DNA from 3 places in the Lelliottia jeotgali genome. Region 3 is predicted to be linked to each of the others. Evidence: predicted binding sites of a transcription regulator. Region 3 holds the regulator's gene; each other region holds the start of a gene.
What was found. Region 3 encodes PhoB, which activates phosphate uptake and scavenging genes when phosphate is short. Its sites were predicted from a motif close to CTGTCATAAAACTGNCNNAT; they were not measured.

Region 1: uvrB (excinuclease ABC subunit UvrB) is a predicted target of PhoB. The motif match lies at 2,634-2,653, and genes of this name have one in related genera.
Region 2: pstS (phosphate ABC transporter substrate-binding protein PstS) is a predicted target of PhoB. The motif match lies at 4,174-4,193, and genes of this name have one in related genera.

What each region holds. Positions count from the first base shown of each region.
Region 1 is NZ_JAENMQ010000010.1:84,525-94,644, forward strand. It holds gene bioF (8-amino-7-oxononanoate synthase) at 1-60, shown strand, start outside; gene bioC (malonyl-ACP O-methyltransferase BioC) at 44-799, shown strand; gene bioD (dethiobiotin synthase) at 792-1,493, shown strand; gene JBO43_RS17165 (ABC transporter ATP-binding protein) at 1,456-2,178, opposite strand; gene uvrB (excinuclease ABC subunit UvrB) at 2,885-4,900, shown strand; gene yvcK (uridine diphosphate-N-acetylglucosamine-binding protein YvcK) at 5,003-5,911, opposite strand; molybdenum cofactor riboswitch at 6,139-6,272, shown strand; gene moaA (GTP 3',8-cyclase MoaA) at 6,260-7,249, shown strand; gene moaB (molybdenum cofactor biosynthesis protein B) at 7,272-7,784, shown strand; gene moaC (cyclic pyranopterin monophosphate synthase MoaC) at 7,788-8,273, shown strand; gene moaD (molybdopterin synthase sulfur carrier subunit) at 8,266-8,511, shown strand; gene moaE (molybdopterin synthase catalytic subunit MoaE) at 8,514-8,966, shown strand; gene JBO43_RS17205 (Bax inhibitor-1/YccA family protein) at 9,024-9,731, shown strand; gene JBO43_RS17210 (lysylphosphatidylglycerol synthase domain-containing protein) at 9,810-10,120, opposite strand, start outside.
Region 2 is NZ_JAENMQ010000014.1:82,458-92,577, forward strand. It holds gene phoU (phosphate signaling complex protein PhoU) at 1-234, opposite strand, end outside; gene pstB (phosphate ABC transporter ATP-binding protein PstB) at 248-1,021, opposite strand; gene pstA (phosphate ABC transporter permease PstA) at 1,068-1,958, opposite strand; gene pstC (phosphate ABC transporter permease PstC) at 1,958-2,917, opposite strand; gene pstS (phosphate ABC transporter substrate-binding protein PstS) at 3,046-4,086, opposite strand; gene glmS (glutamine--fructose-6-phosphate transaminase (isomerizing)) at 4,386-6,215, opposite strand; gene glmU (bifunctional UDP-N-acetylglucosamine diphosphorylase/glucosamine-1-phosphate N-acetyltransferase GlmU) at 6,550-7,920, opposite strand; gene JBO43_RS20285 (right-handed parallel beta-helix repeat-containing protein) at 8,265-10,120, shown strand, end outside.
Region 3 is NZ_JAENMQ010000005.1:109,223-119,342, reverse strand. It holds gene proY (proline-specific permease ProY) at 1-370, opposite strand, end outside; gene brnQ (branched-chain amino acid transporter carrier protein BrnQ) at 449-1,768, opposite strand; gene phoR (phosphate regulon sensor histidine kinase PhoR) at 2,178-3,473, opposite strand; gene phoB (phosphate response regulator transcription factor PhoB) at 3,495-4,184, opposite strand; gene sbcD (exonuclease subunit SbcD) at 4,443-5,648, shown strand; gene sbcC (exonuclease subunit SbcC) at 5,645-8,776, shown strand; gene JBO43_RS12395 (hypothetical protein) at 9,033-9,398, shown strand; gene mak (fructokinase) at 9,671-10,120, opposite strand, start outside.

The DNA.
Region 1 (10,120 bases), on a different contig from region 3:
GCGCACCACGCGCAGGATATCGAGGATTTACTGGAGGCGCTGCATGACGCAGGTGAATAAGCAGGCCATTGCCTCGGCCTTTGGGCGGGCGGCGCAGAGCTACTCTCAGCATGATGAATTGCAGCGCCGCAGCGCTCACGGGCTGAAAGCCTTTCTCGACGCAGGGAGGTTCAATGCCGTACTGGATGCGGGCTGTGGTCCCGGTGCGAACAGCCGTGCCTGGCGCGAGACGGGCAGCCACGTGACGGCGCTCGATCTCTCGGCGCAAATGCTGGAGCAGGCACGCTATCAGCAGGCGGCGGATGATTATCTGCTGGCGGATATCGAAGCGATTCCGTTACCTGACGCGCAGTTTGACCTGGTCTGGAGCCATCTGGCGGTGCAGTGGTGCGCCAGTTTGCCGCAGGCGCTACGCGAGCTGTATCGGGTGACGCGACCGGGAGGAATCGTTGCGTTTACCACGCTGCTGGATAACTCACTGCCGGAGCTAAATCAGGCGTGGCGCGCGGTGGATGAACAGCCGCACGCCAACCGTTTTTTATCGCAGAACGAGGTAGAAAGTGCGATGGAAGGATGGCGTTTTCGAGCCACCACGCAGATTGTGACGCTTGGATTCACGGATGCGCTGAGCGCCATGCGCTCGCTGAAAGGAATTGGCGCCACCCATCTGCACAGCGGACGGGCACGCAAACCGCTGACGCGCGGCGAACTTAACCGACTCGAACTGACGTGGCCGCGCGAGCGGGGTGAATTTCCGCTCTCTTATCAATTATTTCATGGGATTATCGAACGTGAGTGAACGTTATTTTGTCACCGGAACGGATACCGAAGTGGGTAAAACCGTCGCCAGCTCTGCGCTGTTACAGGCCGCACGTATGCAGGGTTTTATGACTGCCGGATACAAACCTGTCGCGTCGGGCAGCGAGATGACGGCGGAAGGCTTGCGCAATTCCGACGCGCTGGCGTTGCAACGCAACAGCACACTTCCGCTGGCTTACGAGGAGGTGAATCCGTACACCTTTGCGGAACCGACGTCGCCCCACATCATCAGCGCCGACGAGCAACGCCCAATTGAATTCCCGGTGCTCTCTGCGGGCCTGAGGGCGCTGGAGCAGCAGGCGGAATGGGTGCTGGTTGAAGGGGCGGGCGGCTGGTTTACGCCGCTCTCAGATAATCAAACCTTCGCCGATTGGGTGCAGGACGAACAGCTGCCGGTGATCCTCGTGGTCGGCGTCAAACTGGGCTGCATCAATCACGCGATGCTCACCGCACAGGCGATTCAACAGGCCGGTTTGCGCTTCGCGGGCTGGATTGCCAACGACGTCGTTGCGCCAGGGAAACGTCATCAGGAATATCTCGCTACGTTGCAGCGCGTGCTTCCCGCGCCGTTTCTCGGGGAAATTCCGTGGCTGGCTGAAGGCGCAGAACACGCCGAGACCGGGCAGTATCTTGATCTCAGCGCCTTGCATCCCGCGACATCCAGTGCGCGATAAGCGCCTCATCCAGTTCGTTTACGTGGCCTTGGGCCACGTTACGTCCGCGATACAGCACGCAAAAACGATCCGCCACCCGGCGGATAAACGACAGCTGTTGTTCCGCTAACAGCACCGTCATTCCCAGCTCCCGGCTCAGGCGCATCAGCAGTTGTCCTAACTTGTGGGCAAAGGTATTTCCTGTGCCGTGCAGCGGCTCATCCAGAATCAGCAGTCGAGGGCGATTGATGAGCGCATTGGCCAGCGCCAATTGATATTGCTCATCGGGCGACATACCCGTTGCTCGGGCGTGGCGCAGCGGCCAGAGCTGGGGAAAGAGGTCGTAAATCTCAGCACTTGCGCCTGCATCCGGTGTGCCTTTGGCACGCATCGCAACATGCAGATTCTCCTCGACCGTCAGCTGCGAGAATATCCGCCTGTCCTGTGAAACATAGCCAATGCCCGGCATCGCGCACTGCTCAGGTGCATCTGCGCGTAAATTGCACGGCGGTGAGCCGGTTTCATGCCAGATAATGGTGCCACTTTCTATCGGTAGCTGGCCGGTGATGCAGTTGATCAGCGTCGTTTTACCCATGCCCGGCAGCCCAATAACGCCCGTGCACATCCCCGGCGGCAAATCTAAATCCACATTCCACAGCGTGTGCTGGCTTCCGTAAAACTGATTAACAGCGCGCAGACTTAACATAATGCTCTCCTGGTAACGCGTGAGGGACAAGACGTCACAGGAATGTGCAAAACCCCTGCCATAAACTGCAGTTCGGTCAAATAAGCGGCGATTTTAAGATTACGCTCACAAAGGTTAAGCGCGGCTACAGGCCACAGAATGACTGAATTGTGATTAAGATCTCACCAGTCGTTATGCGCTGTGGGTCTGATAATCATCAAAAAAGAGCGATAAATATTTTTTATGGGCATGCCCTTGGGAAAAGCCGGGAATTTGGCGAGTGGCGGTCTGTATGGGCTGGAAGCAGTTATCCACTATTCCTGTGGATAACCATGTGCATTAGAGTTAGAAAACTTGAGGCAAGCGAGAGAATACGCGGCCTGCGCCTGAATTGGTGCGAAACGCGGCTTTAAGAAATATCTTCTATTAATTAAATAGTTAGACAAAAGCAATCAGCGTCATGAAAGTGTCACGCGCTGCCATAAAACTATCATTACCTGGCTTGACAAATGTTAAAATGAGAAATGTTCTGGGGATAACCGCATACGGCTGGTGTTTTATCTCGTCGCAGCTTAAATTTCACCCCGTTTCGCGCTCATTAAGCGGATGCTAATCCAGATATCCTTACACGCTACTGGTTTTACATCCAGTATTTATTACTGGCAAATTTGCCAGCCGCGAGTAAAATTACTCACCTGCCGTTTTTTCCGTCATCAGGTTGCCGCCCATGAGTAAATTGTTCAAATTGAATTCTGCCTTCCGTCCCTCTGGCGATCAGCCGGAGGCGATCCGCCGCCTGAAAGAGGGGCTGGAAGACGGGCTGGCGCACCAGACGCTGCTGGGCGTGACCGGTTCGGGTAAAACCTTTACCGTCGCCAACGTGATTGCGGATTTGCAGCGCCCGACGATGGTGCTGGCTCCCAACAAAACTCTGGCGGCGCAGCTGTATGGCGAGATGAAAGAATTTTTCCCGGAAAACGCCGTCGAGTATTTCGTCTCCTACTACGATTACTACCAGCCAGAAGCCTATGTGCCAAGCTCAGACACCTTCATTGAGAAGGATGCCTCGGTCAACGAACATATTGAGCAGATGCGTCTGTCGGCAACCAAGGCGCTGCTGGAGCGCCGGGACGTGATTGTGGTGGCATCGGTTTCCGCGATCTACGGTCTGGGCGACCCGGATCTCTACCTCAAAATGATGCTGCATCTGACCAACGGGATGATCATCGATCAGCGTGCAATCTTGCGTCGTCTGACCGAGCTGCAATATGCGCGTAACGATCAGGCCTTCCAGCGCGGTACTTTCCGGGTGCGCGGTGAAGTGATTGATATCTTCCCGGCTGAATCTGACGATCTGGCCCTGCGCGTGGAACTGTTCGATGAAGAGGTCGAGCGGCTGTCATTGTTTGATCCGCTGACCGGTCACATTGAGTCGGTGATTCAGCGCTTTACCATCTATCCAAAAACTCACTATGTGACGCCGCGCGAACGTATTATTCAGGCGATGGAAGAGATTAAAGTTGAGCTGGCAGACCGGCGTAAAGTTCTGCTGGAAAACAACAAACTGCTTGAAGAGCAGCGCCTGAGCCAGCGCACGCAGTTCGATCTGGAGATGATGAACGAGCTGGGCTATTGCTCGGGAATCGAAAACTACTCGCGCTATCTCTCCGGGCGGGGTCCTGGCGAAGCGCCGCCAACGTTATTTGATTATCTCCCGGCGGACGGCCTGCTGGTGGTGGATGAATCCCACGTCACCATTCCGCAAATCGGCGGCATGTACCGCGGTGACCGTGCGCGTAAAGAGACGCTGGTGGAGTATGGTTTCCGCCTGCCGTCGGCGCTCGATAACCGCCCGATGAAGTTTGAAGAGTTCGAGGCGCTGGCTCCGCAGACGATTTACGTGTCGGCGACACCGGGCAACTACGAGCTGGAAAAATCGGGCGACGAGGTGGTTGATCAGGTGGTGCGCCCAACCGGTCTGCTGGACCCCATTATCGAGGTACGCCCTGTTGGCACTCAGGTCGACGATTTACTGTCGGAAATCCGCGCCCGTGCATCCATCAACGAACGTGTTCTGGTTACCACGCTGACCAAACGCATGGCAGAAGATCTAACCGAATACCTGGAAGAGCACGGTGAGCGCGTGCGCTATCTGCACTCGGATATTGATACCGTTGAGCGTATGGAGATCATCCGCGATTTACGTCTCGGCGAGTTTGACGTGCTGGTGGGGATCAACCTGCTGCGAGAAGGCCTCGACATGCCGGAAGTGTCGTTGGTGGCGATTCTGGATGCCGACAAAGAGGGCTTCCTGCGTTCTGAGCGATCGTTAATTCAGACCATTGGTCGTGCGGCACGTAACATCAACGGTAAAGCGATTCTGTACGGTGACAAAATCACGGCATCGATGGCCAAAGCCATTAGCGAAACGGAGCGCCGTCGAGAGAAACAGCAGCAGTACAACGAAGAAAACGGCATTACGCCACAGGGTCTGAACAAGAAGGTGGTGGATATTCTGGCGCTCGGTCAGGGTCTGGCGAAAACCAAAGGACGCGGCAAAGCGCGTCATCCGGTTGAGGCCGATCCGGTTGAAGTGCTGCTGACGCCGAAAGCGCTGCAGCAGAAAATCCACGAGCTGGAAGGGCAGATGATGCAGCATGCGCAGAATCTGGAGTTTGAAGAGGCGGCGCAGATCCGCGATCAGCTGCATAAGCTGCGGGATTTGTTTATTGCGGCTTCGTGACAAAAGCAAAACGGCAACCCGAAGGTTGCCGTTTTTAGTGTTTTCTCCCTCTCCCTGTGGGAGAGGGCGGGGTGAGGGCACCAGACCGCACTGAAAAAATGCTTACCCCAGCGCCTGAATCGCTTTCTCCAGCGCCAGGCGCAACAGATGCCGGTCGTGGCGATATTTAATATCGCTCGCTTCTAACTCTTCCTGCACCACCACCCGGCCTTCCATCCCTGAAACATCCACCTTCGGTCCAACCACTACACCGTCGATAATTTTCTTACCGACGTACTGCTCCATCAGATTCAGTTTATCGGCAAGCGACAGGCTTGCTGCGGCGGGGCTGAGCTCTTTGCCCAGATTGCCGATATACACCATCGGCGCGGGCGTCCTGCGTAGCGCCTGCGCCAGCTCTTTCACCAGCAGCAGCGGCATCAGGCTGGTGTAAAAACTTCCAGGGCCGATGAGGATGAGATCCGCTTCGCTAATGGCTTCCACCGCTTCACGCGTGGCGGGAACGGAAGGGTAGGTCATTAGCTCCTGCGGCGGCAAAATCAGCTGATCAATATTCACTTCCCCGTAGACTTCATGGCCTTCCGTATCAATCGCCATCAAATCGACCGGTTGTTCCGACATAGGGATCAGGAATGCATCCACTTTCAGCAGATTGCGGATTAAATTGATCGCCTCAAGCGGGCGTACGCTCAGGTGATCTAAAGCCTTTAACATCAGATTTCCGAGGTTATGTCCGGAAAGTTCGCCATTACCGCCAAAACGATACTCAAACATGGCTGAAGCGACGCTTTGTTCGGTAATTAACTGGTTAAGACAGTTGCGCATGTCGCCCCAGGCGATACCGCCTTCTGAGCGACGAATACGACCTGTAGAGCCCCCGTTATCGGTGGTGGTGACGATACCGGTGAGCCTTGAACCCAGCGACGATAACGACGACATGACTCGGCCCAGCCCATGCCCTCCGCCGAGAGCGACTACACGGTCAAGATCCGCAAAAGTGCGATTGCGCATACACATTCCTTATCCTATTCGATCTGCGTAACAGTAACCGAACTACCCCTAAAAGACGATGCCCGACCCCCCGCAAAATGACGTATATCAATGCGAAACTTTGATTTTTACGTATTCTGTAGTGAAAGTGCACGATCTGGTCGTTATATATATAATTATATAGCGAAATCAGCGAATGGCGAAAGAGCCATTTCCGCGCTACTATCGGCATAACCCACGTTTTCGAATATGAAAACATACACTCTAGCCCTGGCGCCTGTGTCTGATGATATGGCGCCCTGGCCGTAGCGGAAACGCTACCAGGGTACAGAAAGAAATGACTGTGCCTCCCGTACTGGAAAGGTGTACATGGCTTCTCAACTCACTGATGCTTTCGCGCGTAAGTTTTTCTATTTACGTCTGTCGATCACCGATGTGTGCAATTTTCGTTGCACCTACTGCCTGCCGAACGGCTACAAACCGGGCAGCGTCACCAATAACGGATTCCTCTCCGTCGAAGAAGTGCGCCGCGTCACACGCGCCTTCTCTGAACTCGGCACGGAAAAAGTGCGTCTCACGGGCGGGGAACCCTCGTTGCGTCGTGATTTTCCCGACATCATCGCCGCCGTGCGCGAAAACGCCAGCATTCGTCAAATCGCCGTCACCACCAATGGCTATCGCTTATCCCGCGATGTCGCTCAGTGGCGCGATGCCGGGCTGACGGCTATCAATGTCAGCGTCGACAGTCTCGACGCGCGTCAGTTTCACGCCATCACCGGACAGGATAAATTTCGTCAGGTGATGGAGGGTATCGACGCCGCGTTTGAAGCCGGTTTCGACAAAGTCAAAGTCAACACCGTTCTGATGCGTGATGTGAACCATCACCAGCTCGATACTTTCCTCGCGTGGGTCAAACCCCGCCGCATTCAACTGCGTTTTATTGAGCTGATGGAGACGGGCGAGGGCAGTGACCTGTTCCGCCGTCACCATATCTCAGGCATGGTGCTACGCGATGAACTGCTAAAACGTGGTTGGATCCATCAGATTCGCCAACGCAGCGACGGTCCGGCGCAGGTATTTTGTCACCCCGATTACGAAGGGGAAATTGGGCTGATCATGCCCTATGAAAAAGACTTCTGTGCCACCTGCAACCGTCTGCGCGTGTCGTCTGTTGGCAAACTGCATCTGTGCCTGTTCGGCGACGGTGGCGTAGATCTTCGCGATTTGCTGGAAGACGATGCCCAACAGGATGCCCTTGAAGCGCGCATTTCTGCTGCTCTGACGCACAAAAAACAGACCCATTTCCTGCATCAGGGCGACACCGGGATTACACAAAACCTGTCCTACATCGGCGGGTAATCGGCTTAAAAGGAACCAGAAAATGAGTCAGGTCAGCGCTGAATTTATTCCGACGCGTATTGCTATTCTTACCGTTTCTGAGCGCCGTGGCGAAGAGGATGACACCTCCGGCCACTGGCTGCGCGACGCCGCGCACGAGGCGGGTCACAGCATTGTTGATAAAGCGATTGTCAAAGAGAATCGTTACGCCATTCGCGCCCAGGTATCCCAGTGGATTGCCAGCGACGAGGTGCAGGTGGTGTTAATCACCGGCGGCACCGGTTTTACCGCCGGCGATCAGGCGCCAGAGGCGCTGCTCCCGCTGTTTGACCGTGAAGTTGAAGGCTTTGGCGAAGTGTTCCGTATGCTCTCCTTTGAAGAGATTGGCACCTCTACTTTGCAGTCCCGCGCAGTGGCCGGGATCGCCAACAAAACGCTGATTTTTGCCATGCCTGGCTCCACCAAAGCCTGTCGTACCGCGTGGGAAAATATTATTGCTCCGCAGCTCGACGCCCGTACTCGTCCCTGTAATTTTCATCCTCAATTGAAGAAGTAAGCTATGTCGCAATTGACCCACATTAACGCCGCTGGCGAAGCGCATATGGTGGATGTTTCCGCCAAGGCCGAAACGGTGCGCGAAGCGCGTGCCGAAGCTTTCGTGACTATGTTGCCGGAAACGCTGGCGATGATTATCGACGGCAGTCATCACAAGGGCGACGTCTTCGCCACCGCCCGTATTGCCGGGATTCAGGCTGCAAAACGTACCTGGGATCTGATTCCTCTCTGCCATCCGCTGATGCTCAGCAAGGTCGAAGTGAACCTGCAGGCCGAGCCGGAGCACAGCCGCGTACGTATCGAAACGCTGTGCCGTCTGAGCGGTAAAACAGGTGTCGAAATGGAAGCCTTAACGGCGGCCTCCGTGGCGGCGCTGACCATTTACGATATGTGCAAAGCGGTACAGAAAGATATGGTGATTGGCCCGGTACGCCTGCTGGCAAAAAGCGGCGGCAAATCCGGCGATTTTAGGGTGGACAGCAATGATTAACGTGCTCTTTTTTGCTCAGGTACGCGAGCTGGTCAATACCGATAGCCTGACCCTCGATACGCCTTTTGAAAATGTAGAAGCCCTGCGCGCCCACCTGGCGGCGCAGAGCGATCGCTGGGCGCTGGCGCTGGAAGAGGGCAAACTGCTCGCCGCTGTTAACCAGACGCTGGTGGAGTTCAATCACCCGCTCAACGCCGGTGACGAAGTGGCGTTTTTCCCACCGGTCACAGGGGGTTAATCATGACTGACACGCGTATTGTTGTTGGGCCGGAGCGCTTTAACGTTGGCACGGAATACAGCTGGCTTGCCGAGCGCGATGAAGATGGCGCTGTGGTGACTTTTACCGGCAAAGTCCGCAATCATAATCTCGGCGACAGCGTAAAAGCGCTGACCCTGGAGCATTATCCGGGAATGACCGAAAAATCCCTGGCGGATATTGTAGTTGAAGCGCGTCAACGCTGGCCTCTCGGTCGCGTCACGGTGATCCACCGCATTGGCGAAATGTGGCCCGGCGAGGAAATTGTCTTCGTTGGCGTCACCAGTTCGCATCGCAGCAGTGCGTTCGAAGCCGGTGAATTTATTATGGATTATCTCAAAACCCGCGCACCGTTCTGGAAGCGAGAAGCCACGCCCGAAGGGGAGCGCTGGGTGGAATCACGAGACAGCGACAAACAGGCTGCCAGCCGCTGGTAACTGGTTGGCGTGGATGTGTTAATCTTAGAAGGTATGCCCACTTAATCAGGAGTTATCATGGACCGATTTCCACGTTCGGATTCAATCGTTCAGCAGACTCGTAGCGGCCTGCAAACCTATATGGCGCAGGTGTACGGCTGGATGACCTGCGGTCTGCTGCTCACTGCGTTTATCGCGTGGTACGCAGCGAATACCCCCGCCTTGATGATGTTTATCTTCTCCAGCAAAATCACCTACTTCGGGCTGATTATCGCCCAGCTGGCGCTGGTCTTCGTGCTCTCCGGTCTGGTGCAAAAGCTCAGCGCAGGAATGGCGACGACGCTGTTTATGCTCTATTCGGCGCTCACTGGGCTAACGCTTTCCAGCATTTTTATCGTCTACACCTATTCGTCCATCGCCAGCACTTTTGTGGTCGCGGGCGGGATGTTCGGTGCCATGAGCCTGTATGGCTACACCACCAAACGTGATTTGAGCGGCTTCGGCAATATGCTGTTTATGGCGCTGATCGGTATTGTGCTGGCATCGTTGGTGAATTTCTGGTTGAAAAGTGAAGCGCTGATGTGGGCGGTGACCTATATCGGGGTGATCGTGTTTGTTGGCCTGACGGCGTATGACACTCAGAAGCTGAAAAACATCGGCGAGCAGATTGACGTGCGTGACAGCTCGAACCTGCGCAAATATGCGATTCTTGGCGCACTGACGCTGTATCTGGACTTCATCAACTTGTTCCTGATGCTGCTGCGAATTTTCGGCAACCGCCGCTAACCTCGTTGCCCGGTGGCGCTAGCGCTTACCGGGCCTACAATCCGTAGGTCGGGAAGGCACAGCGCCACCCGACTTTCGTCACTTCGCCATTGCCTTCTCGTTTTTCGCCCGCAGCTTTTTCGCCCGACTCTCCAGAATCAAATACCCCACTGTCGCCAGTGCCAGCGGCAGGAAGTAATACAGCATGCGGTAGGCCAGCAGCGCGGCGATAATCTTACCGTGCGAAACATGCTCGCCTGCCAGCAGGGCGATAAACACCGCTTCCAGCACCCCAATTCCCGCTGGAATGTGGACAATCACCCCCGCGATACTGCTCACCAGTAGCACGCCGAGCACGAAGAAATAGTTCACCTCTTCGCCAATCAACAGCCAGATAATTGCGCCCATCA
Region 2 (10,120 bases), on a different contig from region 3:
TTTCGCGATGATGCGCACGCAGGCTTCGTCGATCGCCACTTCCATCATGTTGACGTTTTTGTCACCTTCGACAACGCGCTTCGCCAGCTCGCTGTCCTGGTTGTGCATGGCGGTGATCGCATCAGAAAGCTGCTGCTCGACCATGCCACCCATCGTCATCACCTGGGTGCGGATACTTTCCAGCTCTGCGTTGAACTGGCCGGAAATGTGTTTGTTAAGATTGAGATTGTCCATGATTCACTCCAAATCAACCGTAGCGGCCAGTAATATAATCTTCGGTTTGTTTCTTCGCGGGCCTGGTGAACAGAGCATCTGTGTCACTAAACTCAATCAACTCGCCCAGGTACATAAACGCCGTATGGTCGGAACAACGCGCTGCCTGCTGCATGTTGTGAGTCACGATCACCACGGTGTAATCCTGTTTCAGCTCGGTGATCAGCTCTTCGATACGACCGGTGGAGATCGGGTCGAGGGCCGAGCACGGCTCATCCAGCAGCAACACTTCCGGGCGAATGGCGATACCGCGCGCAATGCACAGACGCTGCTGCTGACCACCGGAGAGAGAGTATCCGCTCTGGTGCAGTTTATCTTTGGTTTCGTTCCATAATGCGGCCTTGGTCAAGGCCCACTGCACGCGCTCATCCATATCAGCACGCGAGAGCTTTTCGAACAGACGCACGCCAAAGGCGATGTTGTCGTAGATCGACATCGGGAACGGCGTCGGTTTCTGGAACACCATCCCCACTTTGGCACGCAGCAGGGCGATGTCCTGGGTATTGGTCAGAATATTGTCGCCATCCAGCAGAATTTCGCCTTCCGCGCGCTGCTCAGGATACAGTTCAAACATCTTGTTAAAGGTGCGCAGCAGGGTGGATTTCCCACAGCCTGATGGACCGATAAATGCCGTGACCTGGTTTTTGGCGATATCCAGGTTGATGTTTTTCAGGGCATGGAATTTACCGTAGTAGAAGTTCAAATCACGAACCTTAATCTTACCCGGTGCAGTATCAACCATACTCATTGACTCATTTCCTCATTCGGCGCCGCGTAGTGCCGCGCCGTCAAAATTAACCGTGTTTCTGCTTCGCGAAAATGACGCGCGCCAGAATGTTCAGCAACAGTACGCAAAGGGTAATAATCAGCACCCCGGCCCAGGCCAGCTGCTGCCACTCCGCGAACGGGCTCATCGCAAATTTAAAGATGGTGACCGGCAGGTTAGCGATCGGCTGCATCATGTCCGTGCTCCAGAACTGGTTGGAGAGCGCGGTGAACAGCAGCGGCGCGGTTTCACCCGCGATACGAGCAATCGCCAGCAGGATACCGGTCATGATCCCCGACACCGACGCTTTCAGGGTGATCGCCGAAATCATCTTCCATTTCGGTGTCCCCAGCGCATAAGCCGCTTCACGCAGGCTGTCCGGCACCAGTTTCAGCATGTTCTCGGTGGTACGAATCACGATAGGCACCTGCAGCAGCGCCAGCGCAATCACGCCCGCCCAGCCGGAGAAGTGTTCCATCTGTGCGACCACGATGGTGTAAACGAACAAACCGACCACGATAGACGGCGCAGAAAGCAGGATATCGTTGATGAAACGAATCACTTCTGCGACCCAGGATTTACGGCCATATTCCGCCAGATAAATCCCCGCCATGATGCCGAGCGGCGTACCGACAGCGGTCGCCCACAGGATCAGTAATCCGCTACCCGCCAGGGCGTTCGCAAGACCACCACCAGCGGTATTCGGCGGCGGAGTCATTTCGGTGAACAGCGCAATCGACATACCATCGATACCGCGCGTTACGGTAGAGAACAAGATCCACACCAGCCAGAACAGACCAAACGCCATAGTCGCCATCGACAGCGTCAGCGCCAGACGGTTTTTCATACGGCGACGCGCCTGCATTTTGCGGCGAGATTCAGCCAGTTGAGCGGTGGACTGCATTTCGAGCGTTGTCATTAGCGTGCCCCCTCACTTTTTGCGAGGCGCATAATCATAAACTTAGAGATCGCCAGAACAATGAAGGTGATAACAAACAGGATCAGACCCAGCTCCATCAGCGCCGCCACGTGCAGCCCCGATTCCGCTTCAGCGAACTCATTCGCCAGCGCAGAGGTGATGCTGTTGCCAGGCATGTACAGCGAGACGCTGTCGAGCTGGTAAGTGTTACCGATGATAAAGGTCACGGCCATAGTTTCACCCAGCGCGCGACCTAAGCCGAGCATTACACCGCCAATCACACCATTTTTGGTGAACGGCAGAACGATACGCCAGATAACTTCCCAGGTGGTGCAGCCGATGCCGTAGGCCGACTCTTTCATCATCACCGGAGTTTGTTCGAACACATCGCGCATAACCGCCGCAATGTACGGAATAATCATGATAGCGAGGATAACGCCTGCGGCCAGGATACCAATCCCGAACGCCGGGCCGGAGAACAGCGCGCCCACAAACGGGATATTGGAAAGAATGTTCCCCACCGGTTCCTGGAAGTAAGTCGCAAACAGTGGCGCAAAGATGAATAAGCCCCACATGCCGTAAACGATACTCGGGATCGCCGCCAGCAGTTCAATCGCGATACCCAGAGGGCGCTTCAGCCAGTTTGGTGCCAGCTCTGTCAGGAACAGGGCGATACCAAAGCTTACCGGAACCGCGATCAGCAGGGCGATGAACGAGGTCATCAGCGTGCCGTAGATCGGCACCAGCGCACCGTAGATGTCGTTTGGCGCGTCCCACTCTTTGGTCCACAGGAAGGCAAAACCGAATTTCTGGATGCTCGGCCAGGAGGAGAATATCAGTGACACGATAATGCCGCCCAGCAGCAATAGCACAATCAGCGCAGCCAGTCTTACCAGCGCGCTGAAAATTTTGTCACCATGTTTCCCCGGAGGGCTAAAAGCAGGCTTGGTTGCAGCCATAAATCACTCTTCTATTTTGAGACGTTTTACGATTATGCCCGGTGGCGCTTACGCTTACCGGGCCTACAGATTAAACCGTAGGGCGGGTAAGTGTAGCGCCACCCGCCATCTTCGTTAAATATATCCTGTTAGTACAGCGCTTTACCGCTGCTGTCTTTGACGTTGGTTTTCCATGCAGCACGAATCTGCTCAACCACGCTGTCCGGCAGGCTGGCGTAATCCAGGTCATTAGCCTGTTTGCCGCCGTTTTTGTACGCCCAGTCAAAGAACTTCAGCACTTCAGCGCCCTGCTCAGGTTTCTTCTGATCTTTGTGGACCAGGATGAAGGTGGTAGACGTGATTGGCCACGCGCCGTCACCTTTCTGGTTAGTCAGATCCTGTGCGAAGGTTTTGCTCCAGTCTGCGCCTTTAGCAGCATTCGCAAAGTTCTCTTCAGTCGGGCTAACCGGTTTGCCATCGGCAGAGATCAGCTTGGTGTAAGCCAGGTTGTTCTGCTTAGCGTAAGCGTACTCTACGTAGCCGATTGAGCCAGGCAGACGCTGTACGAACGCGGCGATACCGTCGTTACCTTTACCGCCCAGACCAGTCGGCCAGTTCACGGTAGAGCCCGAACCGATTTTGGATTTCCACTCTTCGTTCACTTTCGCCAGGTAGCTGGTGAAGACGAAGGAGGTACCGGAACCGTCAGCGCGACGAACCACGGCGATGTTCTGCGAAGGCAGTTTGACACCTGGGTTCAGTTTGGTGATGGCTTCGTCATCCCATTTTTTGATTTTGCCGAGATAGATATCACCCAGGGTTTTGCCATCCAGCACCAGTTCGCCAGATTTCAGGCCAGGGATATTCACGGCCAGCACAACACCACCGATAACGGTTGGGAACTGGAACAGACCTTCCTGCGCCAGTTTGTCATCAGACAATGGAGCGTCTGATGCGCCGAAATCGACGGTGTTCGCGGTAATTTGTTTCACGCCACCGGAGGAGCCGATACCCTGATAGTTAACCTTGTTACCGGTTTCTTTCTGGTAAGTATCAGCCCATTTGGCATACACCGGCGCAGGGAATGTTGCACCAGCGCCAGTCAGGCTTGCTTCTGCGAATACAGAGAAAGCGCTCAGAGATAAGGTCGCGGCGACAACAGTTGCGACAGTGGTACGCATAACTTTCATAATGTCTCCTGCAAGATTTCGTAAATCATTGTTTGAGTGGCTACGATGAGCAAAGTAGGACAAACAGGTGACAGATAAATGTACGAATTATGACAGTTTTATGACACTGAAAGTTTGATTTAAGAATTGGCAAAATTATCATTAACAATCATCGTGTTAGCCGACTATATGACAGTGCGATTTCAGAAAAATTTTATTTCTATGACACTAAAAAAGTAGCTGAAGATGACAGATTGTCATAAATAAAAAAAACGGGAGGGGGTGAAAAAAGCTCCACCCGAAAGTGGAGCCTGAAGGGATTATTCTACGGTAACGGATTTCGCCAGGTTACGTGGCTGATCGACGTCGGTTCCTTTGATCAGCGCGACGTGATACGCCAGCAGCTGCAGCGGAACGGTGTAGAAGATTGGGGCAATAACTTCTTCGACGTGCGGCATCTCGATGATGTGCATGTTGTCGTTGCTGACAAACCCGGCATCCTGATCGGCGAAGACGTACAGCTGGCCGCCACGGGCACGCACTTCTTCGATGTTCGATTTCAGTTTTTCCAGCAGTTCGTTGTTAGGCGCCACAACAATCACCGGCATATCGGCATCAATCAGCGCCAGCGGGCCGTGTTTCAGCTCGCCAGCAGCGTAGGCTTCCGCATGGATGTAAGAGATCTCTTTCAGCTTCAGTGCACCTTCCAGCGCAATAGGATACTGATCGCCACGGCCAAGGAACAGGGCGTGGTGTTTGTCAGAGAAATCTTCAGCCAGGGCTTCGATGCGTTTGTCCTGGGACAGCATCTGCTCGATACGGCTCGGCAGCGCCTGCAGCCCGTGAACGATATCGTGCTCAATAGAGGCATCCTGGCCTTTCAGACGCGCCAGTTTCGCCACCAGCATCAACAGCACGGTCAGCTGAGTGGTGAACGCTTTGGTCGATGCTACGCCGATTTCGGTGCCCGCTTTGGTCATCAGCGCCAGATCGGATTCACGCACCAGCGAAGAGCCTGGGACGTTGCAGATCGCCAGAGAACCGAGATAGCCCAGCTCTTTTGACAGACGCAGCGCCGCCAGGGTATCCGCCGTTTCGCCGGACTGGGAAAGGGTGATCATCAGGCTGTTACGGCGCACAGCAGATTTGCGGTAGCGGAATTCCGAGGCGATTTCGACATCGCACGGCACGCCCGCCAGCGCTTCAAACCAATAGCGCGAAACCATACCCGAGTTGTAAGAGGTGCCGCAGGCCACGATCTGGATATGCTCGACGTTCGCCAGCATTTCGTTGGCGTTGGCACCCAGCTCGCTCAGGTCCACCTCACCGTGGTTAATACGCCCGGTCAATGTGTTCTTTATCGCGTTCGGCTGCTCGTAGATCTCTTTCTGCATGTAATGACGGTACGCGCCTTTGTCGCCCGCATCGTACTGCAGATTCGATTCGATCTCCTGACGCTTGACCAGCGCGCCGGAATTATCAAACACCGTCACGCTGCGACGGGTCACTTCCGCGATGTCACCCTCTTCGAGGAAAATAAAGCGACGCGTCACCGGCAGCAGAGCCAGCTGATCGGAAGCAATGAAGTTCTCGCCCATACCCATGCCGATAACCATCGGGCTGCCGGAACGTGCCGCCAGCAGGGTGCTTGGATCGCGAGAATCCATGATTACCGTACCGTACGCGCCACGCAGCTGAGGAATGGCGCGCAACACGGCTTCGCGCAGCGTACCGCCCTGCTCAAGCTCCCAGTGAACCAGGTGCGCGATAACTTCGGTGTCAGTTTCAGAGACAAAGGTATAGCCACGCGCTTTCAACTCTTCGCGCAGCGGTTCGTGGTTTTCGATAATGCCGTTATGCACCACCACAATGTGTTCAGACACATGCGGGTGCGCGTTGCCTTCTGAAGGTTCGCCGTGCGTCGCCCAGCGGGTGTGCGCGATGCCGGTTCCGCCGTGCAGAGGCGTTTCTTCCGCGGCTTGCGCCAGCATTTGCACTTTACCGAGACGACGCAGACGAGTCATATGACCTTCTGCATCAACGACTGCCAGACCGGCTGAGTCGTAGCCACGGTATTCCAGACGACGTAAACCTTCGAGAAGGATTTCAGCAATATCACGCTGCGCAACTGCGCCAACAATTCCACACATAGTTAGATTTCCTGAGAATGGCGTTATGCCATGCGTTGTCGCTGACCTGTATTACTCTTCGTCCTTCACGCTGTGACTGCGTTGGCTGCACGTGCTCGCCATGGTCACTTACTTAAGTAAGCTCCCATGGACTCTCACGTTTGCCGCCTTGTCACAACGCGAAATCCTTTGAGTATGCCTTTTTAGGGCGCCCCGAGCCTTGTAGAGAGTGGGGTTATATTTTTAGGTACTGCCTTTGGGCGGGGGATTATGTTATCCCCTCACCCCACATCCATCGGCGACGCCGACAGACAAAATTGTAGGGCGGGTAAGCGAAGCGCCACCCGCCTTGTTGTTACTTTTTCTTCACCGGGCGCTGCCAGCCTTGCTTGTGCACCTGCGGTACGCGGCTGAGCACCAGCTCATTATCCGCCACATCGCGCGTCACGGTCGTTCCGGCAGCGATGGTCACGCCTTTACCGATCGTCACCGGAGCCACCAGCTGGGTATCGGAACCGACAAACACATCGTCACCGATGATGGTTTTAAACTTGTTCGCGCCATCGTAGTTACAGGTGATCGTACCCGCACCGATATTCACGTTGTCGCCGATTTCCGCATCGCCCAGATAGCTCAGATGGCCCGCTTTGGAGCCTTTACCCAGACGCGCTTTTTTCATTTCAACAAAGTTGCCAACGTGCGCGCCTTCCAGCAACTCAGCGCCTGGACGCAGACGCGCGAACGGACCGATGGTGCAGGCCGCTTCCAGGTGCGCATCTTCTACTACGCTGTATGGACTAATCTCGCAGTCATCGCCAATGACGCTGTTTTTGATAACACAGCCAGTGCCGATTTTGACGCGATTCCCAAGCGTGACCTGACCTTCAATAATAACGTTAGTGTCAATTTCGACATCGCGCCCATGTTCCAGCGTCCCGCGCAGGTCAAAACGCGCCGGATCGCGAAGCATCACGCCCGCCAGCAGCAGTTTTTCGGCCTGCTCGGCCTGATAAACACGTTCCAGACGGGAAAGTTGCAAGCGGTTGTTCACGCCCTCAACTTCGCTCAGACGCTCGGGATGAACAGCGACAATCTCATTCCCTTCGTGGTGCGCCAGGGCAATGATATCGGTGATGTAGTATTCACCCTGTGCATTGTTATTGTTCAGTTTTGCCAGCCAACGCTTCATGTCCGCGCCGTTGGCGATCAGGATACCCGTATTGATTTCCTGAATCTGACGCTGTTCGTCTGAGGCATCTTTGTGCTCAACGATGCCGGTCACTTTGCCGTTTTCACGCGTGATGCGGCCATAGCCGGTGGGATCGTCGAGTTTTACGGTCAGTAAGCCGATTCCACCCTGCGGTTTGGCTTCACGCAGGCGAGTCAGCGTTTCTACCGCGATCAGCGGGACATCGCCGTAGAGCATCAGAATGTCTTCGTCATCCGCAAAGAACGGCGCGGCCTGCTGCATCGCATGGCCCGTTCCCAGCTGTTCTGCCTGAAGGACCCAGTTGAGTTTGTCATCACGCAGGGTTTGCTTGAGCAAATCTCCGCCGTGGCCATACACCAGATGGACCTTGCTTGCGCCAAGTTCCCCAGCAGCATCAATGACATGCTGCACCATTGGCTTTCCTGCCAGCGTGTGTAGCACCTTAGGAAGATCGGAATACATGCGCGTACCTTTGCCAGCGGCAAGGATGACCACGCTCATCGTATTATTCAACATACGCGTCCTGACTGTAATTTGAGTGAGAAGTAAAACCCTTTGACGTTGAAAATTCTACATATTTTGCGTCATAAAATGGAACGCTGGTAAAACGTTCAACATCCGGCGATATTCGCTATTTGAGGATAGTTTTGCGGTCAGAGTAAATCACTTTTTCTCTGGAAAATAGCTTTCTTAAGGCTAGTCGCAAGGGTTCACAACAGGTTAGCGATTTTTTCGCCTCAAGAATAAAGATCCGCACAAAGCAAAACAGCGTTTTAATTATTCAATATTGTGACACCTAAAAAAGAAACACTGTTTCATCTTGATGATAATGGCGCTCAATTATCAATCAGGAGAATAAGATGAATTATAAAATACCTCTGGCCCTAATGATGTGTAGCTCCTTTGCTGTTTCTGCTGCCGGGCAGCACGTCTGGAAAGCGATTGCCTTTGGGCAATCAACCGATCTTAACTTTTCGTCTAACGTGTTGCCGGAAAAAATAGGCGTCAACGACGTCACCATTGACGGCAAAAAGCTGACGCCGCAGGACATGGCCGATCTCTCAAAACCCATCACCATTGAAAGTCGTGGCGGCAAGATCGCCAATTCTCACGACGGGTTAACCTTTTTCTATACCGAACTGCCGACTCGCGAGAATTTCGAATTGTTGGCCACCGTCAAAGTTGAGCAGTTTGGCCCGGAGAATGGCGCAAAACCCGCCGCGCAGGAAGGGGCCGGACTTCTGGTACGCGATGTCATTGGCGTGCCGCGCCAGCAGCCGCTAAAAGAGGGTTATGAAGAGTTTCCAGCGGCCTCAAACCTGGTAATGAATGCCATTATGACGCAGGATAAAAAGGACCATCAGCGAGTCAAAATGCAGGCGGTCACCCGCGAAGGGATTTCCCAACCCTGGGGTAACGCGGGCGCGGCAATCAAAAAGCAGAGCTATAAAGAAGAGATCGACCTGGGCAAAACGCCGGAATTTCGCCTGAAGCTGCAACGCACCAACGACGGCTTTATCACCGCCTGGTCTCCCGTAGGAAGTGACGAGTGGATCAGCCAAAGCGTACCGCGTGCGGACTTGATCTCGGTGCAGGATAAAGACCACTATTACGTCGGATTTTTCGCCTCGCGTAATGCCAAAATCACCGTAACGGACGCCTCGCTGACCACCTCGGTCGCAGAAACTTCGGCCTCGAAACCCTGGCAGGCAAAAGCGCTACCGGTTGTCGTACAGCTAACTTCCGCCAGCAAAAGCACCTCTGATAAGTACCTTGTTCAGGCCCGAGCGAATAACGATGGCGTGTTTAGTGTGCGCCAGAACGAAGTGGTGATCGGTAATGATAAAGCAGTCAAAGCCGGGGAAATGTATTCCTTGCCAACCACGCTGACAGAAAATAATACCTTTAACCTGAGCTTTACCCCCGCGCAGGGCGAGGCGATTCAGCAGCAATTTACCGTTGATAAAGTGAATGAATTTACAGAAATGACAATTCACGCCGCGCCTGATGGAAAAGCCGACGGAAAAGGCACGCTCGCCTCGCCGCTGGATTTAGCCACAGCAATTGACCTGCTCGCACCGGGCGGGACTATCGTCCTTAAAGCCGGGGATTATCCGCGCAGCGAAATTCCACTGTCTGCCAGCGGCAACGCCGATCGGCGCAAAATATTGCAGGCAGACGGCAAGGCCGTGATTCACGGTCTGCTGGTGGATGCCAGCTACTGGGATATCAAGGGCGTGGATATTACCGACAAAAGCCTGCGCATACAGGGCAGCCATAACCTGATTGAAAATGTCACCGCATACCGTAACGACGATACGGGCATTCAAATATCGTCCCCGGATAACGTGGGCCGCGCGCTGTGGGCAAGCAATAACCGGGTGATTAACTCTGAATCCTACGCCAATGAAGATCCCGGCAAAATCAATGCCGATGGTTTTGCAGTGAAGATGCGTGTCGGGGAGGGCAATCGTCTGGAAAATTGCTATTCGCACGACAACATCGACGACGGTTTTGATCTGTTTAATAAGATAGAAGATGGCGCAAACGGCGTTGTGGTGATCGAGAATTCAATCGCCCGCAATAACACCAGCAACGGCTTTAAACTGGGTGGAGAAGGGCAGCCGGTGGCGCATGAGGTGAGTAACAGCAAAGCGGAAGGGAATCATCTGGATGGATTTACCGACAACTTCAATCCCGGCAAGCTGGTGGTGAC
Region 3 (10,120 bases):
AGTGCGGCACCAGCGGGAACCAGACGCCCATGTAGATGCCAAACGCCGTCACGTCGGCTATCGCCACGATCAGGATTTCAAAGCAGTAGGTCCAGCCAGTGATGTAGCCCGCCAGCGGGCCAAGGTTTTCCTGAGCATAGCGCGAGAAAGAGCTGGCTGACGGATTGTGTACCGACATTTCGCCCAGCGCGCGCATGATGATATAGGCCGCGACGCCGCCGATGATGTAAGCCAGCAGGACGCTGGGTCCGGCCATTTTAATGGCATCTGCCGAGCCATAAAAAAGGCCTGTCCCGATTGCCGAGCCAAGCGCCATAAAGCGAATGTGGCGGGTGCTTAGCCCACGTTTCAGTTTGTTCGTGCTTTCCATTTAAATCTTGCCATTCAACTCGAAAAAAACAAAAAACCACGGGGCCATAAGCCCCGTGGTTAAACAATTTGTCGTTGATTAATGCGCGCTGGAAGTGACCTGACGCCCTGCTGCACGGTCCCAGATAATCGCCAGAACCATCGCAACAACGGTTGGCATTAACCAGGCCAGGCCTTGCTCTGACAGCGGCAGACGCTGTGTCCAGTCAGGCAGGATCCCACTGAAGGCGGATGCTTTAATCCCGTCAAGGATACCAAAAAGCAGGCTGATAAACATCGTTGGGGCAATAATTCGCGAGGAATTATTCCACCACGGACGGGTAAAGCTCAGCACCACCAGCACAATACACGGCGGATAAATCGCGGTCAGCACCGGGATAGAGACCTGAATCAGGTGGCTCAGACCGAGGTTAGAGACCGCCATCGAGAAGCCGCCGAGGATGAACACCAGCGTGCGGTAGGACAGCGGAACATACTGAGCGAAGAACTCAGCACAGGCGCAGGTCAGGCCAACCGCGGTCACCAGACAGGCCAGGAAAATCAGCACTGCCAGCAGGAAGCTACCCGCACCGCCAAAGGTGTGCTGAACGTAAGCATGCAAAATCGCCGCACCGTTCGCATTTTGGTCGACCAGCGTCGCGCTATCAGAACCCAGGCGGAACAGCGCCAGATACAGCAGCGTCAGTCCGACACCGGCCATCAGGCCAGCCCAGATGGTGTAGCGGGTCAGCAGGCGCGCTTCGGTCACACCGCGAGAACGCGCGGCGTTAACGATGACGATACCAAAGACCATCGCGCCCATAGTGTCCATAGTCAGATAGCCATTCACGAAACCGTTGGAGAATGCCGCCGTTTTGTAGGCGTCCAGCGATTCGCTGATAGGACCCGCCGGCCACATGATGGCCGCCACGGCCAGCACGATCAGCGCCAGAATTTTCATCGGTGCCAGGAAGTTGCCCACGGTATCCAGCAGTTTGCCCGGATAGAGGGAGACCAGAATCACCAGCGCGAAATAAACCAGGCTATAAATCAGCAGCGGCAGCGCGCCGTCGCCGGTTAGCGGAGCAATCCCGACTTCAAAAGAGACGGTTGCAGTACGCGGGGTCGCAAACAGCGGGCCGACCGCCAGATAGCAGACCGTCGCCAGCAGAATACCCGCCACTTTACCGATCGGGGTGCTGAGACTATCGACGCCGCCACCGACTTTCGCCAGCGCCACGACGGTCAGAACCGGTAGACCGACCGCAGTAATCAGGAAGCCAATAGCTGCCGTCCAGACGTGTTCACCCGCCTGCAAGCCAACCATAGGAGGAAAAATGATGTTACCTGCGCCGACGAACAGCGCAAAAGTCATAAAGCCCAGCGCGATGATGTCACGCGATTTTAAATGATGGGTCATAGAACCTTACTGCCTGTGGATGTGGTGTTGAAAACGTTGAGATTTTCGCCATCCCAAATGGGATGATACAGCGGAAAATTGACTCAATTTCAGCGGGATATGCTCCCGTCATGCCGTGGCGAAGAATAGTTTTTCGATTTACCACGCAAATACAGTCGGTATGACAGTATATGGGGCGCAATTTAAACGCTTATAACGTTTAAAGGCAAGGAGGGATCTGAAAACCAGAACAATATGCCAGCATGAAAATGCAGACCAGAACAATCCGCTAAGGTTAAGAAAAACTCATGGCTAATCATGCGAACAAAAAAGCAACAACCGTATAATATTCATTCGCGTTTCGCTTGACTGCAAAGCAAACAGGCCAGCAAACGCTGGCCTGTGGAAAGGAAGGCTGACACACGCGCAATCAGGCACTTTTTTTGGCAATCAAACGTTCCGGGATAACAAAACTAAACCGCGTGCCTTTGCCCGGCGTGCTCTGAATATCGAGGCGGCTGTCGTGATGATTCACCGCATGTTTCACAATCGCCAGCCCAAGACCGCTGCCCCCCGTTTGCCGCGAGCGTGCTTTATCCACGCGATAAAACCGCTCGGTCAAACGCGGAATATGCTCCGGACCAATCCCCGGCCCATCATCTTCCACGCTGAACTCCGCGCCGGTCGGGACATGCTGCCAGCGCACCACAATATGTGTGCCCTCCGGCGTATGGTTCACCGCGTTATACACCAGGTTTGATATCGCACTGCGCAGCTGGTCTTCGCTTCCCAGCACCTTCAGACTGTTATCCAGTTCAAAGGTAAACTGATGTTTTTTATGGCTCAGCGTCTGCGCTTCACGTTCCACCACTCGCAGCATCATCGGCACGTCGATCGTTTCATTCAACGCCAGCGTCGGCGCAGCTTCAATTTTCGATAGCGTCAGCAGCTGTTTCACCAGCCCTTCCATGCGATGGGTCTGTTCGCGCATGGTGTGCAGCGCTTTCTCGCGCGGCGCACCCTCGAGCGTCTGCTCCTGCATCATCTCGAGATAGCCTTGCAGCACCGTCAGCGGCGTGCGCAGCTCATGGCTGACGTTGGCGAAGAAGTTCCGCCTCGCGCCTTCAAGCTGGTGCATCTGGGTCACATCGCGCGCCACCATCAACCACTGCTGATCGCTATAGGGCATCACGCGGATCTCAAGATGTCGGCCATTGTTCAGCACCAGATTGTGCGGGCGCGTAAAGTCGCGTTTTTTCAGGTAATGGGTGAATTCAGGGTAACGCAGGAGGTTCAGGATGTTTTGGCCGTTATCGTCCGGCCAGCGCAGTCCGAGCAGCTGTTGCGCCAGGCCGTTACACCAAAAAATGGTCCCTTCTTCGGTGGTCAGAATGACGGCATCTGGCAGCGACTCCGCCCCGCTGCGAAAGCGTTTGATCAGGCTTCCCAGCTCGCGACGGCGCTTTTTATTACGCATTTGCATCTGGTGCAGGCCGTACAACAGCGGTTCCCAGCTGCCGCTTCCCGGCGGTGGCGTCATGCTGCGATCGACCCACAGCCACCAGGAAAGACGCAGTAAATTCCAAAAATGCCAGACCAATAGCCCGGTTACTGCCGCCAGTAAAAACCACGGCAGATGACCAAAAATCGCCCCCAAAATGGCGGCGGGGATACAGCATAAGATCAGTTCAAAAACGAGCCTTTTCCATGACAGACGTTCCAGCACGCGTCACACTCCTGTCATTGTTCAGAAACGGGTCGAAAAACGATAACCCGTACCGCGGACCGTCTGCACCATACGATCGTGGCCGCTGTGTTCCAGCGCTTTACGCAAGCGGCGAATATGCACATCTACCGTTCTGTCTTCGACATAGACGTTAGTCCCCCAGACGTTATTCAGCAACTGTTCGCGACTGTAAACGCGTTCCGGATGAGTCATGAAGAAGTGCAAAAGTTTGAATTCTGTCGGGCCCATGTCCAGCGGGTTTTCGCCAGTCATGACACGATGTGAGGTTGGGTCGAGGCTCAAGCCCTGCATTTCGATCACCTCTTCCACCGCCATCGGTGAAATACGGCGCATCACGGCTTTAATACGTGCCACCAGCTCTTTCGGTGAGAACGGCTTGGTGATGTAATCATCCGCGCCAGTTTCCAGACCGCGCACGCGATCCTCTTCTTCACCACGCGCCGTCAGCATGACCACCGGGATATCGCGGGTCATCGCTTCGCGTTTAATGTGCTTGATAAATTGCAGGCCAGAACCGCCGGGCAACATCCAGTCAAGCAGAATCAAATCGGGCCAGGGTTCGTTCAGTTGATTCACCGCGCTGTCATAATCTTCCGCCTCAACCGGCTGGAAGCCATTTTGTTCGAGCACGAAGCACACCATTTCGCGAATCGGAGCTTCATCTTCTACGACCAGAATACGTCTCGCCATACTTTGCCCTGTCTTATTAATGTATTAGTTTGGAATGCGGCGCCATTATGCGTCAGATTTGTGACAGATTTATGAAAAACATTTCCACTATGAATGGCAAACCGTTGTTTTATTACAGCGGTTATTTTCCAGCCACAGGAACCTTAGATACACAAAATCATTCAAGTTGCATCAAGGTGAGCAGATGTAGCCAACGCAGAGGCAGCCTGAAGGATGAAGTGTATAATCCCGTTCACTCTTTTTTGCCACGGAACTGTTATGCGCATACTTCACACCTCGGACTGGCATCTGGGTCAAAATTTTTACAGTAAAAGTCGTGCCGCCGAACATGAGGCTTTCCTGAACTGGCTGCTGGAGACAGCGCAGTCGCAGGAGGTGGACGCCATCATCGTCGCCGGAGACATTTTTGACACCGGGCAGCCGCCGAGCTATGCGCGAGAACTCTACAACCGCTTCGTGGTGAATTTGCAGCAGACGGGCTGCCATCTGGTGATCGTCGCGGGCAACCACGATTCCGTCGCCACGCTCAACGAATCCCGCGACATTCTCGCGTTTCTGAATACCACTGTAGTGGCTAACGCAGGACATGCCCCACAAATCCTGAAAAAACGCGATGGCACCCCGGGCGCCGTGCTTTGCCCTATTCCTTTTTTGCGCCCGCGCGATATTGTCCAGAGCCAGGCCGGGCTATCCGGCGGCGAAAAGCAGCAGCATCTGTTACAGGCGATCACCGATTATTATCAGCAACAATACGTGGATGCCTGCGCGCTGCGCGGCGACGCGGCGCTGCCCGTCATCGCTACCGGGCATCTGACCACCGTCGGCGCCAGCAAAAGTGACGCGGTGCGCGAGATTTACATCGGTACGCTGGACGCCTTCCCGGCGCAAAATTTCCCCCCTGCCGATTACATCGCTCTTGGACACATTCACCGCGCACAGGTCATTGGTGGCTGCGAACACATCCGCTACTGCGGCTCGCCGATCTCCCTCAGCTTTGATGAAACCGGAAAAGGAAAAAGCGTCCATCTGGTGAGCTTTAGCTACGGTAAACTGAGCGCCGTCGAGACTCTGGTCGTTCCAGTCACGCAACCGCTGGCGATGCTTAAGGGCGATTTGAACGCCATCGCCGCGCAGCTTGAGCAGTGGCGCGGCGTAGAGCAGTCCCCGCCCGTGTGGCTGGATATCGAAATCAGCACCGATGAATATCTGCATGACATGCAGCGCAAAATCCAGACACTGACCGAAGACCTGCCCGTAGAAGTGTTGCTGGTGCGCCGCAGCCGCGAACAGCGCGAGAAAATTCTGTTAAGCGCCCAGCGCGAAACACTCAGCGAGTTAAAAGTCGAGGAGGTGTTCGAACGTCGCCTGGCGCAGGAAGATATTGATGATGCGCAGCGCAAACGCCTCAATGAACTGTTCACCCACACCCTGCACGCGCTGCATGACGAGGAAAATAACGCATGAAAATTCTCAGCCTGCGTCTGAAAAACCTCAACTCCCTGAAGGGTGAATGGAAAATCGACTTCATCGCCGAGCCGTTTGCCAGCAACGGGCTGTTCGCCATTACCGGTGCGACCGGTGCGGGAAAAACCACCCTGCTCGATGCCATCTGCCTGGCGCTTTATCACGAGACGCCACGCCTGAATACGGTCTCGCAGTCGCAAAACGATCTGATGACCCGCGACACGGCGGAGTGTCTCGCCGAAGTGGAGTTCGAAGTGAAAGGCGTGGCCTATCGCGCATTCTGGAGCCAGAATCGCGCCCGCAACCAGCCGGACGGGAACTTACAGGCACCGCGTGTGGAACTGGCCCAGTGCGAAGACGGCAAAATTCTCGCCGATAAGGTAAAAGATAAACTCGATCTCACGGCCTCGCTGACCGGGCTGGACTATGGGCGGTTTACCCGTTCGATGCTGCTGTCGCAAGGGCAGTTCGCGGCGTTTCTCAACGCGAAACCCAAAGAGCGTGCAGAGCTTTTAGAAGAGCTGACTGGCACGGAGATCTACGGCCAAATCTCCGCAATGGTGTTTGAAAAGCACAAAACAGCGCGAACCGAGCTGGAAATGCGTGAAGCGCAGGCGGCAGGCGTCGTACTTCTAAGCGAAGAGCAGCAACAGCAGCTGCAACAGGGTTTGCAGGTACTTACTGACGAAGAGAAAACCCTGCTCAGCGAACAGCAATACCGTTCGCAGGATTTTCAGTGGCTGACGCGCCATGACGAACTGCTCCGCGAGCAGCAGCGTGCAACCGCAGCCCTGGAGCAGGCACAAACGGCGCTGAACCAGGCCGCGCCAGAGCTGGCAAAGTTACAGCTGGCACAACCTGCCGCGCTACTCCGCCCCCTCTGGGAACGCCAGCAGGAGCAGACCACGCGTCTGGCGCAGACCAGGCAGCAAATTACAGAAGTAAACACTCGCTTACTCACCCGAATCGCGTTGCGCTCACGCATTCGTCATACCGCACTACACACTCGCGAGCAGCTACAGGCTGAACATCACGCCCTGATGCAATGGCTGGCAGAACACGATCGTTTTCGCCAGTGGGGCCAGGAGATCGCCGGCTGGCGTGCGCACTTTGCTCAGTTGAATCGTGATAAAAACCAGCGCGCTGCGCTCGCTGTTCGTATCGCGGAATTACGTCAAAAGCAGGGAAGCTTGCCGGAGAGCACGCTGACGCTGACGGCGGAAGATGTCGGCGCAGCGATGGAGAAACAATCGCAGACTCGTGCCACACGCCAGCGTCTCACTGCGCTGCAAGCCCGCTATCAGCCGCTACAAAAGCGACTTAAACAGAACAGCGAAAGCGTATTAAAAGCGCAGGCCGATCAGGCCGCACTCAATACCACGCTGGAGCAGCGTCGCCAGCAATACAAAGAAAAAAAGCAGCACTACCAGGACATTGAAACGCTCTGCAAGCAGGAAGAGAAAATCAAAAGTCTGGAAGCGGAGCGCGCGCTGCTGCAGGCCGGGCTGCCTTGTCCACTGTGTGGTTCTGTCACCCATCCGGCGGTCACGGATTATCAGGCGCTGGAGCTGAGCGCCAACCAGCAGCGTCGCGATCGGCTGGCAAAAGAGGTCGCCGATCTGAAAGACGAGGGTCTGCTCATTGTGGGCCAGGTCAATGCCCTGACTCAGCAGATCCAGAGAGAAAATGCAGAGAGCCAGTCGCTGTCTCAGGAAGAGCAAGCGCTCACTAAAGAGTGGCAGGAGGTGTGTGCGGCCCTGAATATCACCCTGAATATTCAGGAAGATATTGCCCCTTGGTTGAGCGAACAGGAACATTATGAGCGCCAGCTGTATCAGTTGAGTCAGCGCCTGGCGCTGCAAAGCCAGCTTAACGAACAAGAAGAGCAGGATCGCCAGTATCAGCAACAGCAGGCGGCAGCCCGAACGGCGCTGGAAAAGGCTCTGCTGGCGCTGTCTCTGACGGTTCCTGAGGAAGGCGCAGAAGCGGCATGGCTGGCCGCACGTGAAACCGAATCCGCCCAGTGGCAGGAAAAACAGACACAAAGTCAGGCTATTCAGGAACGAATAAACGTCCTGACGCCGCTGCTCGACACCCTTCCTGCAACTGACACGGCAGAAATGGAACCGGCTATTCCTGATAACTGGCGCGAAATCCATGACCAGTGTGTTTCTCTTCAAAGCCAGCTCGCCACTTTACAGCAGCAGGAAGGGCTGGAAAGCGAACGGTTGCTGGAGTCGCAAAAGCAGTTTTCCGCCGCACTGACAGCCAGCATCTTCGTCGACAGAGAGGCTTTCCTCGCCGCCCTGCTGGATAACGACACTCTCCAGCATCTGGAAAAACTGAAACAAACGCTGGAAAGTCAGATCCAGCAGGCAACAGCGCTCTCCACAGAGGCCAGCCAAAGAGTGCAAACTCACCAGGTACTACGCCCGGAAGGACTGGAAAGCGATGCGCAGACGCTACAGGCACAGCTGCAAAATCTGGCCCAACAGCTACGCGAAAACACCACCCGACAGGGCGAAATCCGCCAGCAGCTCAAGCAGGACAGCGATAACCGTCTTCATCAGCAAGGATTGATGCAGCAGATTGAAGAAGCCGCGCGTCTGGCGGATGACTGGGGATATCTGAATTCGCTCATCGGCTCCAGTACCGGCGATCGTTTCCGTAAATTTGCCCAGGGGCTGACGCTCGACAATCTGGTGTGGCTGGCAAATCAGCAGCTCAACCGCCTGCACGGACGCTATCTGTTGCAACGCAAGGCCAGCGATGCGCTGGAGCTGGAAGTGGTCGATACCTGGCAGGCCGATGCGGTGCGTGATACACGCACACTCTCCGGTGGTGAAAGCTTCCTGGTGAGTCTGGCGCTGGCGCTGGCGCTGTCTGACCTGGTAAGCCATAAAACGCGTATCGATTCGCTATTCCTCGATGAAGGGTTTGGCACGCTCGACAGCGAAACGCTTGATACGGCGCTGGACGCGCTGGATGCCCTTAACGCGACGGGAAAAACCATTGGCGTCATCAGCCACGTCGAAGCAATGAAAGAGCGCATTCCGGTACAAATTAAAGTGAAGAAAATTAACGGGCTGGGGTATAGCAAGCTAGACCGGGAGTTTGCGGTGGAGTGAGGTTAAAGATTGGGGCTGCATCCCAGCCCCAGATTTATGTCTGATTATTACAAATCGCAAAAAATGTGACGACGATCAAAAAGCCGTTTTTAATATTATTTAACCTATGGCGACTTAATTCGCTCCTGTAAGACATTCCTTGCTCGCATATTACCCACCGTTCCTTCGTGGTTGATTTCTTGTTTCTTATTGTCTGGCTTTCACAGGCCTATGGATATTATTCCACTTATTGGGAGCAACCATTATTGAGGATCGTATGCGCTATTTACTTCCTGTTCTATTACCGATTGCTCTGGCTGGATGTGCAACGGTATCCACCACTAAAACTATTCAGGTGACGCCACAACCTGGTGCTGACCATATCGTCGTGGATACAAATGCGACCGCACGCTGCAAAGATATTTTCTTTATCATTACATGCAAAGTGAATCTTGAGATGACGCCGGTTGGCGGAATGGAAAATACGCCTGCAACGGCATCACTGGTCACGCCTGCCCCGACACCCGTTGTTAGCGCAACTGTGACGAGCCGACTGGAAGAACTGGATAAGTTAAAATCTCAAAAACTTATTAACGCCAAAGAATATCAGATAAAACGTACCGAGATTTTGAGAGGCTTATAATGAAAAAAATATGTTATCTTTCTTTAGCAATTGCGGCCTTATTATTACAAGGCTGTGTCAATATTGGCACCTCAAAGTCCGTATCTATTCCAGTTAATCCGTCGCAAAAAAGTGTAATGGTGACCAGTACGGCGACGGTTCACTGCAAAGACTATCTCATCGTGTTTAAATGCAATATAGATGTTAACACGCAGTCAATGTAAACATATTACTGTCCGGAGCGATTGCTTTGCCAAATAAAAAGCCTGAAGTTTTCCTTCAGGCTTGTCATATTAATTAGGCCATAACCACGCCGCACCGCGCACACCACTTGAATCACCGTGTACCGCTTTGCGGATCGGGGTTTCGCATTCCCCGCCAAAGACCCACTGTTTCACCAGATTAGGGACCGTGGTGTATATCCGGTCGACGTTGCTCATGCCACCGCCCAGCACGATCACATCCGGGTCAAGAATATTGACGACGTGCGCCAGCGATTTCGCCAGACGCATTTCGTAGCGGCTCAACGCCAGTTCGGCAACGGCGTCGTGTTCTTCAACCAGGCGCATAATCTCGTTGCCTTTCAGCGGCTGACCGCTCAGGCGACGATAATCGGTAGCAAAACCGGTGCCGGAAATAAATGTCTCGATACAGCCCTGTTTGCCGCAGTAGCACGGCACTTCGGCACGGTATTTGAGTTCATCCTCGTCCATCCACGGTAAGGGGTTATGCCCCCACTCGCC